2 regions of the Kluyvera sp. genome follow, and region 1 is predicted to be linked to the other one. Evidence: riboswitches for the same ligand, from Rfam matches in the RefSeq annotation. Region 1 holds a riboswitch; the other holds the start of a gene.
The links. A riboswitch is a leader RNA that binds a small molecule or an ion and turns the genes downstream of it on or off. The one in region 1 is predicted to bind thiamine pyrophosphate.
Positions count from the first base shown of each region.

Region 2: linked by a shared signal. The riboswitch ahead of thiM (hydroxyethylthiazole kinase) and the one ahead of thiB (thiamine ABC transporter substrate binding subunit) in region 1 are both predicted to bind thiamine pyrophosphate.

Region 1 covers NZ_CBDKZX010000132.1:141-5,750, forward strand. Annotated here, with positions in the region: partial or broken gene ACW14G_RS21870 (ABC transporter permease subunit) at 1-519, opposite strand, end outside; gene thiB (thiamine ABC transporter substrate binding subunit) at 495-1,478, opposite strand; TPP riboswitch at 1,509-1,607, opposite strand; gene sgrR (HTH-type transcriptional regulator SgrR) at 1,643-3,298, opposite strand; gene sgrT (glucose uptake inhibitor SgrT) at 3,386-3,538, shown strand; gene ACW14G_RS21890 (sugar efflux transporter) at 3,627-4,805, shown strand; gene idnO (gluconate 5-dehydrogenase) at 4,999-5,610, shown strand, end outside.
Region 2 covers NZ_CBDKZX010000005.1:82,547-91,395, forward strand. Annotated here, with positions in the region: gene ACW14G_RS03585 (NCS2 family permease) at 1-22, opposite strand, end outside; gene ACW14G_RS03590 (adenine deaminase) at 41-1,822, opposite strand; gene ACW14G_RS03595 (LysR family transcriptional regulator) at 1,948-2,874, shown strand; gene ACW14G_RS03600 (hypothetical protein) at 2,918-3,406, opposite strand; TPP riboswitch at 4,130-4,226, shown strand; gene thiM (hydroxyethylthiazole kinase) at 4,261-5,046, shown strand; gene thiD (bifunctional hydroxymethylpyrimidine kinase/phosphomethylpyrimidine kinase) at 5,043-5,843, shown strand; gene ACW14G_RS03615 (LuxR C-terminal-related transcriptional regulator) at 5,926-6,780, opposite strand; gene ACW14G_RS03620 (amidohydrolase) at 6,874-8,592, opposite strand; gene ACW14G_RS03625 (APC family permease) at 8,596-8,849, opposite strand, start outside.

The DNA.
Region 1 (5,610 bases):
GGCAAGCTGGCGCTGCTCGCCGGGGATTTGCTCCAGCGCTTGCAGCAGCAGACGGGTCGCCATCGGCATGTTGAAAAAGACGTGCGCCAGCAGAATGCCCTGCAGGCCGTAGGGGGAGAAATTCCACTGCCAGCCGAGCCAGGCATACAGTTGCGCCAGCCATCCCTGACGGCCATAGACGGTCAGAATGCCGAAGACGGCGACCAGCACCGGCAGGATGAGGGTCATCGCGCACAGGCGCAGCAACAGCTGACGGCCGGGGAAACGGCGTCGATAGAGCGCGCGGGCAAGGAAAATGGCGGGCAGCACCGATAACAGCGCAGAGAGAAACGCCTGCCAGAAGGAGAAGCGCACCACGTGCCACAGATAGCTATCGCCGAGCAGCGTTGACCACGACGTTTCGGGGGCGTTTAGCCACAGCGCCAGAAAAGCCGCCAGAGCGACGGCCACCATCAATGTGGTGGCCGTAAGACCTGGGTAGAGCCAACCCGGAATTAGCGGCTGGCGGCGCGGAGCCATGTATTAATCCAGTTTTGACGTTCGCTGGCGACCTGCTGCGGCGTGAACTCAAGCGAGGTCTGCGGTTTCACCAGGCTGTTAAAGCCTTCCGGCAGCGCAACCTGGGTTACCGGATACATCCAGTTGCCGGTCGGGATAGCGTTCTGGAAAGCTGGAGAGACCATAAATTGCAGGAATTTGTCCGCCAGTTTTTGCTGCTTGCTGGCCGCGGTTTTTGCCGCCACTTCGACTTGCAGGTAGTGGCCTTCGGCAAACGGCGCCGCCGCGTAGTTGTCTTTCTTCTCTTCAATGATGTGATAGGCCGGGGAGGTGGTATAGCTCAGCACCAGGTCGCCTTCCCCTTTCAGGAACAGGCCGTAGGCTTCGCTCCAGCCTTTGGTAACGGTGACGGTCTTCGCCGCCAGTTTCTGCCAGGCTTCCGGCGCTTTATCGCCGTACACTTTTTGCATCCACAGCAGCAGGCCTAAGCCTGGCGTGCTGGTGCGCGGATCCTGGTAGATAACGCGCCATTTCTGGTCGCTCTCCACCAGCTCTTTCAGGCTTTTCGGCGGGTTTTTCAGCTTGTTTTTATCGTAGACGAAAGCGAAGTAGCCATAGTCGAATGGCACAAAGGTGTCGTTGTTCCAGCCGCCCGGCACGTTGACGGCGTTGGCCGGAACGTTACTTTTGGCGAACAGTTTGGTGTCGGTCGCGGCCTGTAAGAGGTTGTTATCCAGCCCCAGCACGACGTCCGCTTTGCTATTTTTCCCTTCCATGCGCAGACGGTTGAGCAGCGAGACGCCATCTTCCAGCGCCACGAATTTCAACTCGCAGTCGCAGTCGGCTTCGAACGCTTTTTTCACCGCCGGGCCAGGGCCCCAATCGGCAGCAAAGGAGTCGTAGGTATAGACCGTCAGCACGGGTTTTGCGAACGCGGGCGCGGTAACCAGCACCAGCAGGGGGAGTAATTTTTTGAGCACTTTGCACCTCAGTAAATGGGTGGCAAAGGATTTTGAGTTAGCCTCAAATCCCTTCGCCGGGATTATCCGGATCAGGTTCGACGGGTCTCTCTCAGCCGCGCACGACGCACAGCACCCCGTTGAGAACGGCACATTGTAATGATTACGTGAATAAATCAAAAGCCCTACGGTTCCGGCGGTGCAAACCAGGCGGATTTAAAGTCAAACCAGCCCAGCGTATTCATCCGTACGCCGCGCATACTGCGCTGCCCCTGGAGCATCAGCCAGTGATGAATCAGCGGCACCACCGACTGATTAGCGAGCAACTGCTGGCACCAGTCGGCCTGTTGCAGGTTGCCCGCGCGCCAGCGCCGCGCGTCCTGCTCCCAGTCAATGGGGATACAATGGCGAATCATTGGCACTTCATACAGATAGGCGAACAGTGAAAAATCGAGCGGCAGCGTAAAGTTGGCGCTGTTAAGCCAGATATCGCTGACCACCTCGCCGCGGTGCCATTCGTCGTAGTCCACTTCCTGAATGTTGAGCTTGACCTGATGCTCCGCCAGCAGCGTTTCCATAATCTGGCCGATGGTCCGGTGCTCGACGTGATCCCGATAATAGGTGAGGGTGACGGACTCCAGCCCGGCCGGTTTCTCGCAGGCGCGGCTGCGCGCATGGTGCCAGCGCGGCAGCAGGCCGTAGGCGGGAAACCAGTGGCTCTGATGCTGCTCGCCCGCGCGGTAGAGCAGGTTGTTGGGATGAAACAGGTGGCTCAGCCACTGGCGTACCGTTGGGTTACGGCCCAATGTGCTCCGCGCATCGAACAGCAGGTAATAGCAGCCTTCTTCCAGCCGGCTTTCGACGGCTTTTTCACTTTCGGTAGAGCCTTCAAGCGTCAGGCCGCCGTTTGGTGCTTCGCTGATTTCTGGCAGCACCCACACGTTAACCTCGTCAATCAACGCCCGGAAACCGAAATAGTCATCAAAGGCGAGGATCTTCAGTTGGTTAAGGTTATTGCGCGCGACCGAATAGGGCCCTGTTCCTACCGGCATCCGAGAGAAATTAGGCAGCGTTTGCCATTCGCGCGGCAGAATCATCGCCGACACCTGGCTCAGCAGCCACGGCAGCCAGCGGTCAGGCTCGGCCAGATGCACGTCCAGCACCCAGGCGGTGGGAGAGTGGATCTGCGTGATGTTGGAGAACAGCGGCAGCGTCATGCTGCGTTCCAGTGAGGCAATAACGTCTTCCATCTCCAGTTCGCGCCCATGATGGAAATGGATGCCGGGACGCAAATAAAAACGCCAGTGTAAGGGGGAAATTTCCTGCCAATGGTGAGCAATATCGGCTTCCAGTTCCCCATTTGCCTCATTTACCCGCGTTAAGGCGTTGAAAATCTGCCGGGCGATGTGGGTTTCCGAGCGGCGAAGCGCGGTGCCAGGCAGCAGGTTGTGCATTGGGCGATAGTAGAGCACCCGCAGAATGTGCCGACCCTGACGGAAGCTGCGCCCCAGATGCGAGACCAGCATCTGGCGTACCGCCGCTTTATCGCCGACCAGTTGCACCAGTTGATCGATGCGATCCTGCTCCAGCAGATCCTCCGCGCGCTGCTGCTGAAGCGCCAGCCCGGTATAGAGGAACGTGAGTCTGGAACGCTTGCCGCGCCCGGCTTCCGCTTCCCAGGTGAGCCAGCCCCGAGCCTCCATGGTGTTGAGTAATGTCCGCATATGACGACGTGAACAGCTCAGTAGCGCCGCCAGATCGTTAAGCGTCGTCTCCTGCGATTTTCCCTCGCAGCACTGCCATAAACGGATGAACTGCTGCTGTAAGCGACCTGAAGGCATAAAAGGGGAACTCCTGGTAAAAACTCAGCAATTTATTAATCCCTATATTAGGCCAATAATGGATTTCGATGAAGCGAGGAGGTGTGTATGAAGAGGTCTACCATCCATCAGTTTTACCAGCGTTATTTCGCAGCGACCAAAAATGTTTCCTGGCTGGCCCGCCAGGCAACGGCACAGCGGCTTGAAGTGCTGAACTCTCTGATGCAATGGGAAGTTACGAAATCGGCCTCTGAGCATTAATTCGCCAAATCATGTGTGACTGAGTATTTGCCAGCAGGTATTATCTGCTGGCTTTTTTTTATTCTTTCGCGTGCTTAAAGGATTTCACATGCTCTGGTTAATGACGATGGGACGACGTCTCAAAGGTGTGTACGCCGCTTTTATGCTGGTGGCATTTATGATGGGCGTAGCGGGAGCGCTACAGGCGCCGACGCTGAGCCTGTTTCTCAGCCGTGAAGTGGGCGTCCAGCCGTTCTGGGTCGGCCTGTTTTACACCGTTAACGCGATCGCCGGGATTGCGGTCAGCCTGGCGCTGGCCAGGCGATCCGACAGCCGGGGCGACCGACGCAAGCTGATCATGTTTTGCTGCCTGATGGCGGTAGGTAACGCGCTGCTGTTTGCCTTCAACCGCCACTACCTGACGCTGATTACCTGCGGCGTGATGCTGGCATCCATCGCCAACGCCGCGATGCCGCAGCTGTTTGCGCTCGCCCGTGAGTACGCCGACAGCTCGGCGCGCGAGGTGGTGATGTTTAGCTCGGTGATGCGTGCCCAGCTGTCGCTGGCGTGGGTGATTGGCCCGCCGCTGGCGTTTATGCTGGCGCTGAACTACGGCTTTACCACCATGTTCGCCATCGCGGCGGGGATTTTTATCCTGAGCCTGACGCTGATTGCGCTAACGTTACCCTCGGTGGCGCGAGTCGAGCAGCCGGCTGACGCGGTTCAGAATCAGATTAGCGGCTGGAAAGACAGCAACGTACGGATGCTGTTTATCGCTTCCACGCTGATGTGGACCTGTAACACGATGTATATCATCGATATGCCGTTGTGGATCAGCAGCGATCTTGGTCTGCCGGATAGCCTGGCGGGGATCCTGATGGGCACCGCCGCGGGTCTGGAGATTCCGGCGATGATCATTGCGGGCTACTACGTGAAGCACTTCGGTAAGCGTCGGATGATGGTCACTGCAGTGGCCGCCGGGGTGCTGTTCTACGTTGGGCTTATCTTCTTCCACAGCCATACCGCGCTGCTGATATTACAGCTGTTTAACGCCGTGTTTATCGGCATTGTCGCCGGGATTGGCATGCTGTGGTTCCAGGACCTGATGCCGGGACGCGCCGGGGCGGCGACCACATTGTTTACCAACAGCATTTCGACCGGGGTGATCCTGGCCGGGATCATTCAGGGCGCGCTGGCGCAAAACTTTGGCCACTTCTCGGTGTACTGGGTGATTGCGGGGATTTCGGTGGTCACGTTGGCGATGACGGCGCGGGTTAAGGACGTGTAACACGCGCTGGGGCTTTTCCGACGTCACTGCGCTTGGTTGGGCTATGTACCTGGCCAGCGCTCTTTTCTTTTTCATCTTGCACGCAAATGCAAACCTGATCACATAACGATCATTTCCCCCTTTTTAGATCTTCTTTTTTCTACTGTTACGCGTATACAGTTACGCGTAACAGTTATCAAAAAAGGAGTTTTTAATGAAAAACCTATTCGACCTGAGCGGTAAACGCGCGCTGATTACCGGCTCCGCGCAGGGGATTGGCAACCTGCTGGCCAGCGGGCTGGCGGCGCACGGCGCGGAGATTGTGATTAACGACATCACCCAGCAGCGTGCGCAGGCGGCGGCGGACAAGTTGGTAGCCGAGGGCTATCGCGCGGTTGGCTATGGTTTTGACGTGACCAATGGGGAAGAGGTGGCGCGCGCGGTCGCGCAAATCGAAAGGGAGGTTGGATCGATTGATATTTTGATTAACAACGCCGGTATCCAGCGTCGTCATCCTTTCACTGAATTCCCGGAAGCGGAGTGGGATAAAGTGATTGATGTAAACCAGAAATCGGTCTTTCTGGTGTCGCAGCAGGTTTCCCGCTACATGGTGCAACGCCGCCGCGGGAAGATTATTAATATCTGCTCGATGCAGAGCGAGTTAGGCCGCAAAACCATTACTCCGTACGCGGCGTCAAAGGGCGCGGTCAAAATGTTAACCCGTGGGATGTGCGTGGAATTGGCGGAATACAATATTCAGGTCAACGGCATTGCCCCCGGCTATTTCGCCACTGAGATGACCACCGCGCTGGTCAACGATGAGGCA
Region 2 (8,849 bases), on a different contig from region 1:
AGTTAAGGGTATTATCGGCCATGATGTGGCGCTCCCATGATTATTGTTGTGCTGTGTGTTGTGATGAAATGACCGGGTCGACAATCTGTCGCGTGGTGCCGTCGGTCAGCCCTAAATCGGTTAAATGTGGCCCGGCGTTACAAGCAAGACAGGTGCCTTCAATCGCCTTAAAGACCCGATACGGCGGCTCCCAGTCGGCAACCTTCGCGCTGAGATCGCGCAGATTGCGGAATTCCGCGGCCAGCTCGTCGGCGGGTTTGTCAGAAAGCATCCCGGCAATCGGCATCGCCACGTGGGCCAGAATGCCGCCGTTTTGCGCCAGCGCCATGCCGCCGCCCGAGGCGATCAGCTGATTGGCCGCCAGGGCCATATCTTCGGGGTGACGGCCCAGCACCACCAGGTTGTGCGAGTCGTGCGAGTAGCTGGTGGCGATAGCGCCGCGCAGTTCGCCCCAGCCTTCCAGCAGGGCAATCTGCGGCGTGGCGGCATGTCGGCCATGACGATGCTTAACCCAAATCAGGCTAAATCCGTCGGGAATCTGCACCTGGCCGTCACGGATCTCGACGTCCACTTCGCCCCATTGGGTAAAGCGCGCGCCGCGGATGTGGCGAAGCCGCGCGACGCCGTGTTGAATGCGGCCAACTCGCAACGCGAAGTCATCGGCGCTGAGTGGATCCAGGTGCAGCGTATTGCGCGGCGGCGTCACGCCAGGGGCCGGGGGAATCGCTGCCAGCAGCTTGCCGTCGCGGGCGATTTGTTTCCCGGCGACGTAGACCGCGCGGGCGGAGAGTTTATCCAGCGAATCAAAGACCACCAGATCCGCGCGGCGACCGGCGGCAATCAGCCCCAGATCGTTTCGCTGCAGACGAATGGCGGCGTTCAGCGTGGCGAAGCGCAGAACGTCGGTGGCCCTCAGTCCGTGTTCAATCAGTAAATTGAGCAGGGCGATGATGCCGCCTTTTTCCAGCAGCATATCCGGCGGCACGTCGTCGGTGCAGACCGTAATCTGCGAAGAGAGATGCGGCAGCGTTTGCAATGCTTTGACGATATCCGGCAGCAGGTAAGGGTGGGAACCCCGAATTTCGAGCGTCAGCCCGGCGCGCAGCTTTTCCAGCGCATCGTCAGCGGAGGTCAGTTCATGGTCTGAGGTGACGCCTGCGGCCAGATAGGCTTGCAAATCGGCGCCGCTCAGCCCGCGAGCGTGGCCTTCGATCAGTTTGCCGCTGTCCAGCCCCGCCTGCACAATCTCCTGCATGCGGCAACTGCCGTGCAGCACGCCGTGCATATCCATCACTTCCGCCACGCCGCGCACTTCCGGCCAGCCGAGCATGGTGTTCATTTCCGCGCCGGCGAATTCGGCACCCGACATTTCCAGACCCGGCGTCGACGGGACGCTGGACGGCGCGGCAACCATCACCCGCAACGGCAGATGACGGCTCGCCTCTACGGCATAGCGCACGCCTGCCACGCCCAGCACGTTGGCCAGCTCATGGGGATCCCAGAAGACGGCGGTGGTTCCCTGCGCCAGCACAATTTCGGCATAGCGCTCCGGCGGCAGATGTGAGCTTTCCAGGTGTACGTGGGTGTCCATCAGGCCGGGAGAGAGGAATTCACCGGGCAGGGAGTGGCGTTCAAGGGCGTCGCTGCGGCTACCGCGCGGGTGGACGCTGGCAATCATATCGCCGACGATACCTACGTCGGCTTCGCGAATTTCACCCGTCGCCATATCGACGATGTAAGCATCGGTGAGCAGCAGGTCGAACGGAACTTCACCACGAGCGGCCTGAACGGCGCGGCGGCGGTTTTCAGCATTGCTGGACATAACATCTCCGGCACAGGGATAATGTGCGCTACTTTAGGGGCAGAGCAAACGGTTGCCCAGATGAAAAAACTTATCACCTGATAACTTCGGCTTATTCTGCGTGATCGTCACGAGTGAAGCACAACATGACCGAACCCTGGCAGCGATTGCCCGCGCTCTCGCTTAAACAACTGCAGTATTTTGTCACGCTGGCCCAACTGCGTCACTTTACGGACACCGCGAATCGTCTGGCCATTAGCCAACCGGCGCTCAGCAGCGCCCTGCGGCAGACGGAAGCGGTGCTTGGCGGCAAGCTGGTGAATCGTACCGCTTCGGCGGTGACGTTAACCGAGCTGGGGGCGGCGATACTGCCCCATGCCCAGCGGGTGCTGAGCGTGGCGCAGACGGCGTTTCAGGATATGCAGCAAATCGTCGAAGCGGGCGGCGACGGAACGGTGCGCATCGGGCTGGTGCCGTCGGTCAGTTCGCTGTTATTTCCTTTGCTGCCGAAGATGCTGGCACAGGCGTTCCCGCGTCTGCGCGTTGAATTTCACGATCGCACCAACGATGCCATGGTTGGCGACCTGCAAAGCGGGCAAATTGATTTTGGCGTCGGCGCCATCGACAGTTCGCTGCCGGCTGATTTGCAGCTCTTCCCGCTGCGTGAAGATCCGCTGGTGGCGGTTTTGCACAGGGACGACCCGCTAGCCGGGCAGCCACATTTACCCTGGAAACTGCTGGCGGGGCGCGATATTGCGGTATTCTCAAAAGGGAACGTGCAGCGGCTGGTCGGGGCCTTGGTTGAAAGCCAGCGGCTGACGTTGAATACGCGCTATCAGGTGGACTATATCGAAACGCTGTACGGGCTGGTGCGCTCGCAGCTGGCGGTGGCGATTTTGCCGCAGCTTTACACTACCCACCTTGAAGACCCAACGCTGCGGGTAGCGCAGCTTCAGCAACCAGCGCTGACGCGTACGGTGGCGCTAATGCGCGGGCCGCAGACGCTGCCGCCGCTAATTGAGTCCTGCTTTACGCTGCTGCTTAAAGCGCTGCGTGAGAACGCCGCCGAGTAGCGCCAACAGAATAAGGGAGGCGTCTGCCTCCCTGTATCCATTTTTATTGTTTGACGGTCAGCATGCCGTTTTCACGGCCGTGGGTCTTATTCCACGATGCGCTTTCAATGCCGTCTGCATTCATGCTGACGGAAATAATATAGCCCGCTCCGCGAATTTCATAAAAATTGGCGTTAATACGCTTCACAACGGCTTTTTTGCCATTAATCGTCGCCGAGAAGAAACCGTTCGACAGCGTTGCTTTTAGCACATTAGAAGAGAGCGTCGCTTCACGCATGGGATCGGCGACGTGCGCCGCCTGCGCGTGTTGTTCCGCGTCGTGAGTGCGAGTCGCATTGGCCGCGTTGGCATACGCCGCGGTCATGGCCGCGTTGTTGATCCCTTGCTGTCTGTTTTGTTCGGATAAATAGCAGGTATCTTTAGAAATACCTTGCGCCTCACATGCCGCCATTCGCTGTGCCGGGGTAGAGCAACCCGCAAGAATCGCCGAGCTTGCCACAACGGCTAACAGCATCATTTTTGCTTTCATCATTAACCTTATTTTTTATATAGACCAGAACGTCACCTGAATAAATGTTTAACGTTCTTCCCGTAATATTTTCGGGAGCGTTAATTATAAATTATTTTCAGGTTTTAATTGTTATGAGTGATAACAGTCGTTCGTGATTATGGAGACTGCATTGCTATATACCACCGCCCCTAATGCCCCGGTTGCTACCAGCGCGAGGGAGACGATCGCATACGCAAGAATAATTTTTATCATTGACTATCAATCACTAAGGCAAGCAGAAGTTTGCCGCTTTCTTGGTAACGCGAAGCAACTATCCAGTAAGTTGACTATATAAATATTGATTAGGATCATGATTTTTGTTGATAGATTTGCGTGGTGAATGCAGTGAGATTTAAATGTTATTTTTTAATTAATTCAGATGGTTAGATGAGCTCATCCTACCATTTATCGATAAGGATTATTCCTATAGAAAACAGTTTTTATGATTGGTTCTAAAGCGAGTCTAATGATTTTCTTTGTTTTTTTATTTTTTCTTTCGTCGCGGGTTTAATTATGGCTATCTGGTTTTTCGTTTCGTATGAAAGAAAGTCATGGCTATCTTTTTTTTACCTGTCGTGAGCGTGTTAATTAAAGTTTAACGACTATTAGATATAACCTTGCTGTTTATAGCGTGATTTCTCGCGGCGGAAGAGGCTTGCTTAAGCGAGAAACTTCCCTTACGCTTGCAAAAAAGCGGCCACGCCGCTAAACGACTCGGGGTGCCCTTCCTTGTGAAGGCTGAGAAATACCCGTACCACCTGATCTGGATAATGCCAGCGTAGGGAAGTCAGAGGCCTCCAGGTCATTGCTTCTTCGCGTTATGGCAGGAGCAAACCATGCACGTTGACCTGCTAAACCCCGCGCAATCCGCGCGCACTGCCCATCTTCTTCACCAGCATGCCCCTCTTGTTCACTGTATGACCAACGATGTCGTGCAGACTTTCACCGCCAACGTATTGTTAGCCCTTGGCGCCTCGCCCGCGATGGTGATTGATGCCGGTGAAGCCGCGCAGTTTTCCGCCATAGCCAGTGCGGTCCTGATAAACGTCGGCACTTTAACCCAGCCGCGTGCGCAGGCGATGCGTGCGGCGGTGGAAAGCGCGAATGCGGCGAAAACGCCCTGGACGCTCGATCCGGTTGCCGTTGGCGCACTGACGCTGCGCACTGAATTCTGCCGCGGCTTACTGCAATTACAGCCTGCGGCGATTCGTGGAAATGCCTCTGAAATTCTGGCGCTGGCGGGCGAGAGCCGCGGCGGGCGCGGCGTGGATACCACTGATACGGCCGCGACGGCGCTGCCGGCAGCACAGAAGCTGGCGCGAGAAAGTGGCGCGATTGTGGCGGTGACGGGAGAAGTGGATTACATCACCGATGGTCAGCAAACGCTGGCAGTGCAGGGCGGGGATCCGCTGATGACGCGGGTGGTTGGCACCGGCTGCGCGCTGTCGGCGGTAGTAGCGGCCAGTTGTGCGCTGCCGGGAAGCCGTCTGGAAAATGTAGCGGGCGCCTGCGCGCTGATGAAATTCGCCGGACAGAAGGCCGCCGAGGGGCGCGGGCCGGGGAGCTTTGTCCCAGCCTTCCTTGATGCGCTGTACGCGATGAATGCGGAGGTGGCGGCATGAAGCGCATTAACGCCTTAACCATCGCCGGTACCGACCCTAGCGGCGGCGCGGGCGTTCAGGCAGACCTGAAAACCTTCTCCGCGCTGGGTGCCTACGGTTGTTCGGTGATGACCGCGCTGGTGGCGCAAAACACCCGCGGGGTGCAATCGGTATATCGCATTGAACCCGATTTTGTCGCCGCGCAGCTGGACTCAGTGTTCAGCGACGTGCGCATTGATACCACCAAAATCGGCATGCTGGCCGAGACCGATATTGTTGAAGCCGTGGCCGAGCGGCTGGCGCGTTATCGCATTCAGAACGTGGTGCTCGACACGGTAATGCTGGCGAAAAGCGGCGACCCGCTGCTGTGTGCATCGGCGGTGGCGACGCTGCGTCAGCGTCTGCTGCCGCAGGTGTCGTTGATTACGCCAAACCTGCCGGAGGCGGCGGCGCTGCTTGACGCGCCGCATGCCCGCAGCGAACGTGAGATGCTGGAACAAGGGCGCGCGCTGCGGGCGCTGGGCTGTGAGGCGGTGCTGATGAAAGGCGGCCATCTGGACGACGCCGAAAGCCCGGACTGGCTATTTACCGCCGACGGTGAAACGCGGTTTACCGCGCCGCGGGTGGTGACCAAAAACACCCATGGCACCGGCTGTACGCTGTCGGCGGCGCTGGCGGCGTTACGGCCACGTCACGCCAGCTGGCAGGAAACGGTGCCGGTGGCGAAAGCCTGGCTGTCGAAAGCGCTGGCGCAGGCCGATACGTTGGAAGTGGGCGAGGGGATTGGCCCAGTGCACCATTTCCACGAATGGTGGTAAATTTGCTCAAGGTGTGAGGCTGCCCGTCCACCGTATCGTGCCGTGGGCTGGCTGGCCGAGAGGGAAGCGAGACGGCAACGTTTTATCGGCTGGATGCACGTGGCGCCCATTCCGTCACGCTGCTAATGTTCGTAGCGAAACACCACTGATACAGCGCCTGTTTATCGGGCAAATTGAGCTTTATCAGCGCCCGCCCAAGATAGGTTCTAACCGAGGTTTCCTTTACATTCATCTGGCTCGAAATCTGTGCAATCGTATTGCCGCTCAGCACGCTTATGCAGGTATTGTACTCTCGCGTTGATAGCCTGATGCCACTACTTATCAACTTGTGGGTAAATGCCTGCTGGGGTGTCAGAACCGTGGATAACGGTTGCTGACACAATTGCGCGTGCTTGTTCAGCAGGGTGAGGACAAACGGCCCAAAATCGAATAAACGCTGCACTTCCAGCGAGTTAAAGGGGCGCTCGTCGCGCTTTTGAAAGATCGAATAGGTATAAACATGGCGATCGTCGGTTAGCGTGATGGCGTACTCAATGCCCAACTGGCTATGAATATAGAGTCGTTGATATGAGCTTGTGCCTGAACGGTTGTCTGAGGGGGGCGGAATCCGTTCAATCCGCATGCCATCCATTGGGTTGCGTTCGATACGAGCGATCAGCTCATCATGTCGCCATTCTTCCTGTCGGGTATACAGATCCAATGCCTGAGAAACAATCTCCGGTTCAATGATGCTGGCGGCAAACAAATTTTTAGCCTGACAGATATGACGCGGCTGGCGCGACGCCGTAGATTCCCGGTCAAACAGCATGGCCACGCTGTGATAAATACCTGGCAGCATGGCATGTTGATTAAGCCAGTTATGCAGTTGCCAAGGGAAGCGACCACTACCTAACTCATTGATAATATGTTGAACATCAGTGATGGCAACCTGCATCATGACTCCTGCAACGTGACGCGTTGCGTAATACCATAGCGAGAGCGTCAATAAAAAAGCGCGACCCTTCTCGCAAAGAAGAAGGGCCGCACAGGGCTATTGCTGACTGGCTGCCCTGAACAGCAGTTCGGCTTGTGACTCTGACGCGCTGTATACCAACTGCCCCTCAAACCAGGTCTGCAATACCCTTGTCGAGCCTATTTTGTCGGGTGCGATGTGCAGCAAATTAGCGTCAAGAATAATAAAGTCCGCCTTGTATCCCACCTGAAGCGAGCCTGTCGTTTGCTCCATAAAATTGGCCCGCGCTTGCTGTACCGTGCAGGCTTCGAGCATCTCCTCGACGGTGGCGCGCTCTTCTGGCCAGGGAACTTGATGGTGTATTGGCGCGTCATAATCAAACACCCAGGGATGATAGTTATCCGCCGGAATTCGGGTCACCGCCGTTTCGATGCCGACGAGCGGGTTTGGCCATGCCGTGACGGGATAATCACTGGCATTGGTCACCCTGACGCCCGCCTTGAAAAAGCTTTCTATGGGATACAGATAGCGCTCTGCCCGGTCCTTGCCAATCCAGTCGGCAATCATCAGCCAGGTTTTATCCCGCGCGGCCCAGAAGCTGTTCAGCATGACGGTAATGTCTAACGCTTTAAAGCGAGGGATATCGTTGGGATCGCAGGCCGTCGCATGGGCAATACAGTGGCGAGCGTCGCGCACGCCGTTGATACGTTGCATATAATCAAATGCATCTAGCGCCTGACGGACGGCACCGTCAGCGATACAGTGAATATGAATCTGCCAATGGGCTTTATCGATCGCAACAAACAGTACCTGCAGTTCGCTAGTCTGCCAGTTTTGCTCGCCATAGTAAGCGTCGCCTTTCCCGGCGGCCGCGGTGTAAGGTTGCAGCATCAGCGCCGTTTTGGTTTCGAAGATCCCATCGGCGAAGAATTTCGCGGCGGAAACCTGAAAGCGGCGGCTCTCGCGTTTCAATGCGGTCAGTTGCTCGTGCAGTGCCGGAAACTGTGCTTGCCCTTTCTCAGGTGAAACCAACAGGGCACCGCGTAGATTCATGTTGAGCAGTTGCTCATTATCCAGTTCAGTCAACGCCGCGATGGCATTCTGGCCGCGAATATCCAGCCAGGGGTCGTATGCGCCGGTGATCCCAAGGCTGTGCGCGAGGGTCTGAAAGCGCAAAATGGCCTCCTTGTAATCGTCCTTAGACCAGTCAGGCAGTCGATCCAGTACCAATGCCTGCGCCGTTTCGCGTAGGCAACCGCTGGGTTCACCCTGCGTGTCGCGCTCAATTCTGCCATTCTGCGGGTCGGGTGTTTGTGCGGTAATGCCCGCCATTTCGAGCGCTTTTGAATTCACCCATATGGAATGGTACGTTTCCGATGCAATGACGATGGGAATATCCCGCGACAGGTTATCCAGTAGCGCTTTGTCTGGACCGCTATCGGGGAATGTGGCTTCCAGAAAACCACCGCCGCGAATAAAACGGGCCTCTGGCCGTGACTGAATCTTGTTTTGAATGGCGGCAATATAGGCTTCTGGCGTGTTCATTCCTTGCAGATTGACGCCGCAGACATCATCGGCGCTTATTGAGTAGTGGCAGTGACCGTCGATAAAACCCGGCATCACAAACCGCCCTTCTAAATCACAAATCAAGGTATCGGGATGAATACAGTGCGCGATATCGTGATGTGTGCCGATAGCGATGATTTTATCCTTGGCCAAGGCGAACGCTTGAGCCACGGGATTTTGGCTATCAGCGGTCCAGATAAATCCATTCGTAAAAACGATCTCTGCGTTCATAAATTAATCCTTGTTATTGACCGGAGAAGGAAGGGGAAGCGACGGTGAGGGAGTCTGGGCCTGTTTGAGGCTGCGTCTGATAAAGAATTCACCGACACCCAATGTCAGCATGACGCCGATGGCAATAAATCCGGCGTTGGCTGCTTTAAACGGCTGACCTGGTACCCAAATAAGAAAGAAGGCGGTGAGGAATAAAATTATTTGCGCGAGTCTCATAAGCGCGGTAACAACCCAGTTGGGTGCTGGAAAGATATAAG